Regions from separate parts of the Anoxybacillus sp. ST4 genome, predicted to be linked through region 2. Evidence: riboswitches for the same ligand, from Rfam matches in the RefSeq annotation. Region 2 holds a riboswitch; the other holds the start of a gene.
What was found. A riboswitch is a leader RNA that binds a small molecule or an ion and turns the genes downstream of it on or off. The one in region 2 is predicted to bind S-adenosylmethionine.
Positions count from the first base shown of each region.

Region 1 (2,403 bases), on a different contig from region 2:
AAGAAACAGAACCGACAACCGTTATGCTACTTTCGTTTTCCAACAATTTTTCCAAACCAAGCAAATAGACAGGATCGGAATCAACAAGCAATGTACGAATAGTCATGCGATTTCCCTCTCTACTCTTTTCCTAAATTCTACTTCATTTAATAAACTTTGTCATTTGTTTTAAAGGAATTGGCGGATTTTCGCCAAAAAATTGGCGGAAAATACGGATTTTTTTCTTTTCTATTTTTGGTAAATTGAAAATAGCTGATCAGCTAATTTTTGAGAAGAAGCGGAGGAGTGTAAGCAATGTATAAGTTGAAATAAAGAATGTCTGATTTTTATACAATACGGTATACCTATGGTGAGTAATCAGCTAAATAAAAATTTCTATTTAATATTCATGATACCGATGTTTAACTGACGCTAATGTACAAGTCTATCTCATTATGGACAAGTAGCGGAGAACTAGCATTACAATTGGACTATGCGAGGAGAGAAAATAATGAAAAGTAAATTTAGAAGGCTTATTTTAGTCCCTACCCTAGCATTAACTGTTACTCTGTTATTAGATGGGTTTTTTGGATCGTTAATTACTACTGAAGCTAGTACGCTCCCGAAACGAGTATATAAAGAGGGTAATGTAACAATTATAGTTACTCCTGCAGTAGGGAGTTCAATAGCGAAATTAAGCAATTCAAAATCAAAAATTACTCCACTTGATACTATTATCCGAGGAAATAAAGAAACAAAAACGGTTCAGAGTATGTATGGTACAGTGACGATGACAGTTACGTACGATCGAAATCTAACCACTAAGTCCTCTACTATTACAGGAATTTATTCTTTAGTGAATACAGATTCTTACTTAAAATTAGTTGATAAATGGTATACATCTAGTGTTGCACAAGCTGACTACTATGACTCTTTTCATAAAGTGTATGTAACGATTAGAATTACAAAAGAAGAGTGTAATTAAAGGGTTCGTTTGGCATGTAACTATGTATGCCTGCAATTGGAAAGTTTAACTTCATTTTTTGAACTGAAGAGGCTGATCTGAAACGCTAATGCGTGTTGGGTCAGTCTTTTGCATTTTAACAAAGCGGCGGGTTTGTTCGTAGTCCGACATCCAAAGAGTAGTGGTTTCTCATGCTATATATTCAGTTCACTTGATTATGAAGGGGAAATAGTTGAAAAATTTTTATTGACACTGTCCTTCTTTCGATGATATACTCACCTTTGTAATTTAAAATGATCCTCAAACATATTAAAACGTTAACTGAATAAAGCGTTTAAAAGCGCTCTTATCAAGAGAGGTGGAGGGATGTGCCCGATGAAACCCGGCAACCGTCAGCGCTGCTGAAATGGTGCCAATTCACACAAAGCGTTTGCTTTGAGAGATAAGAGACAGAACGGACGATTCGCGCCTTTCTGTTCTCTTGAGCAGAAAGGCTTTTTTCATGGAAGGAAGGTGACAGCAACGTGATTACATTATCGAATGTAACAAAAGTGTACAAAGCAGCAAGTGGACATGTGACCGCTGTTGATCGTGTGAACTTGCATATTGAAGCAGGAGAAATTTTTGGCATTATCGGCTATAGCGGTGCAGGAAAAAGTTCGCTCATTCGGTTATTAAACGGATTAGAAAAGCCAACGAGCGGCGAAGTCATCGTCGATGGCAAGGAGATCGGAAAAATTGGCGGAAAACAATTGCGACAAGCGCGCCAGCAAATCGGCATGATTTTCCAACATTTCAATTTACTTTGGTCGCGAACAGTGCGCGAAAATATTGCATTCCCCCTCGAAATTGCCGGCGTCCCGAAAGAGGAGCGAATGAAGCGCGTTGATGAACTAATTCAACTTGTCGGACTGCAAGGAAGGGAAGACGCGTATCCGTCGCAATTGAGCGGAGGACAAAAGCAGCGCGTCGGCATTGCACGCGCGTTAGCGAACAATCCGAAAGTGTTGTTGTGCGACGAGGCGACGTCAGCGCTCGACCCACAAACGACAGATTCCATCTTAGATTTGCTCGTCGACATTAATAAACGTCTCGGTTTAACGATCGTATTAATCACCCATGAAATGCACGTCATTCGTAAAATTTGTGATCGTGTAGCGGTCATGGAAAACGGAAAAATCGTTGAAATGGGTGAAGTGCTTCACGTGTTTCGTAAGCCGGAGCAGCCGATTACGAAGCGTTTCGTTCAACAAGTAACTGAGCCGGAAGAAACGAAAGAAGCGATGTTGCATCTTCTTGAGCGATATCCAAATGGAAAAGTTGTACAGCTTACATTTGTCGGCGAAGCAGCTGAGCAACCGCTCATCACGCACATCATTCGACAATTTGATTTGAACGTGAACATTTTGCAAGGGAAAATTTCGCAAACGCATCACGGTTCATACGGGGTGTTGTTCGTT
Region 1 is NZ_JAHZOE010000012.1:47,458-49,860, reverse strand. Features, by position in the region: gene K1I44_RS09220 (response regulator transcription factor) at 1-106, opposite strand, end outside; gene K1I44_RS09215 (hypothetical protein) at 491-964, shown strand; SAM riboswitch class I at 1,287-1,392, shown strand; gene K1I44_RS09210 (methionine ABC transporter ATP-binding protein) at 1,468-2,403, shown strand, end outside.
Region 1: linked by a shared signal. The riboswitch ahead of K1I44_RS09210 (methionine ABC transporter ATP-binding protein) and the one ahead of K1I44_RS05800 (bifunctional homocysteine S-methyltransferase/methylenetetrahydrofolate reductase) in region 2 are both predicted to bind S-adenosylmethionine.

Region 2 (2,403 bases):
ATAAATCGTAGACGGATGTCGCCCCCGGAAAGTCGCCTACTTTAGACGGATCGCCTGTTAAAGCGAGCACATCGGTCATGCCGAGCGTATGAAGGCCCATTAAGTGCGACTGTAAGCCAATTAAATTGCGGTCGCGGCATGTGATGTGAATAAGCGGCCGCATGCCGAGCTGTTGTTTGACGATCGTTCCGACAGCGACGTTGCTAATGCGCGGTGTTGCTAGCGAATTGTCGGCAAGCGTTAACGCATCAATATGTGCTTCTTTCAACGCTTTGGCGCCTTCTAAAAATGTTGTTAAGCCGAGCTTTTTTGGTGGATCGAGCTCGACGATGATCGAACGGCGCGTGCGGGCAATGTCGTCTAAGGAAGGTTCTTTCGCCTGTTCCGCTTCTTGCACGACGACTGTATGCCGTTGTTTCACTTTTTTTTCATATACAGGTGTGCGGTCGGACAGGGCGCGAGCGATGGCGGAAATATGTTTCGGCGTCGTTCCACAACATCCGCCGATGAGTCGAACTCCTTGATCGCGAAAGGCGCGCGCTGTTTCTTCAAAATATTGTTCGCTCGTTTCATAAACGAATCGTCCGTCGCGATATTGCGGCAAGCTTGCGTTTGGGTACACCGATAAAAAGGCGCGCGTCGGAATCGGCACTTCTTCAAGCGAGCGCAACATATGATACGGACCGAGATGGCAGTTTAAGCCAACGACATCGGCGCCAAGTTGCTCTAATTGATGAAGCGCATCGGCAAGCGAGATTCCATGTTGCAAGACGCCAATGTCATGCAAGGTGACGTGGGCGATGAGTGGCAACGTCGTTTCTTTACGAGCGATGGAAAGAACGGTTTGCAGTTCTTCAAAATCGTAATACGTCTCAAGCAGCAGGCCATCGACGCCTTCGTTTAACAGCGCGTACAGCTGCTCGCGAAACGTTCGTTTCACTTCTTCGAGCGAAATGGTGCTTTTATTTGTGCTGCGGAGTCCCCCGATTGTGCCGAGCACATAGGCGCGTCCTCGCGCCGCTTGCTTGGCGAGCCGAACGGCTGCTTCGTTTATTTGTTTGACGTCATCTTGTAAGCCGTAGCGGGCGAGCTTTACATAGTTCGCTCCGTACGTATTCGTCTGGATGACTTCAGCTCCGGCATCGATATACGCTTCGTGAATGTGAACGATTTCCTCAGGCTTTGTCACATTTAATTCTTCAAAACAGCGATCGATGCCGTGCGCATATAATAACGTTCCCATCGCTCCATCGGCGATGACGATGCGTTCTTTTAAATCATCTAGCAATCCCACGTCCATTCCTCCGTTTCTTTTTCAAATAAAAAAGCCTTCTCCATAAGAAGAAGACGTTGCACGCTCCTTCTTATCTTCCAAGCGAATCGCTTGTCTGGACTTAGCACCTTGACGATCGTCAGGTTGCTGAAGGTTCATCGGGCCAGTCCCTCCCCTTCTCTCGATAAGATGATGTGTATGAAGTTACTCATAAATGTAACTGATTTTTTAGAAATATTCAACTATTTTATTTAAGAAAAGAAAAAAGAAGGCGCATAGCCTTCTTAACGGTAGTTGACGAATTGGACGTCGATCGGTAAGTCTGCTTCGCGAATGGCGGCGATGACTTTTTGTAAATCGTCTTTACTTTTGCCGCTGACGCGAATTTGGTCTTCTTGAATTTGACTTTTCACTTTTAAACCTGTATTTTTAATGATTGTGTTAATTTTTTTCGCGTTGTCTTTGTCGATGCCTTGGACGAGTTTCGCGCGTTGGCGTACCGTTCCGCCTGAAGCAGGTTCTACTTTTCCGTATTGAATGTTTTTCGTTGGTACACCTCGTTTAATAAGCTTTCCGATAAGCACATCTTTCAGTTGTTCTAGTTTGAACTCGTCGTCGGAAATAAGAATAAGCTCGTCTTTTTCAAGCGAAATGTCGCTTTTGCTCCCTTTAAAGTCGTAGCGATTTTGAATTTCTTTTAGTGCGATGTTGACGGCGTTCGTCACTTCCGACAAATCGACTTTCGACACGATATCAAATGAACTTTCTTTTGACATATAGATCACCTCAACATGAATTCGTTGTGCTTCCATTATAGTCGATTGTTGACATATGAACAACTTTACAAAATCTTTATATATAAAAAGTAAACAAAATGTCGATTGTTGTCGATATAATAAACGAAGTGGGATTTGAATGAAAGATAAGGAGATGAGGAAATTTTATGAAAAAAATAATTTCACTCATGATGGCATTCGTGTTATTGCTTGCCGCTGGGTGTTCACAAACGAGTTCATTTCAACCGAAAGAACGTGTCAAAATCGGTATTATGTTGTCAGATGTCGGACTAGGGGATCAATCGTTTAGCGATTCAGCGTTTAAAGGGCTTATGAAAGCGCGCGATGAGCTTG
Region 2 is NZ_JAHZOE010000005.1:90,252-92,654, reverse strand. Features, by position in the region: gene K1I44_RS05800 (bifunctional homocysteine S-methyltransferase/methylenetetrahydrofolate reductase) at 1-1,294, opposite strand, end outside; SAM riboswitch class I at 1,362-1,464, opposite strand; gene K1I44_RS05795 (YajQ family cyclic di-GMP-binding protein) at 1,558-2,049, opposite strand; gene K1I44_RS05790 (BMP family lipoprotein) at 2,217-2,403, shown strand, end outside.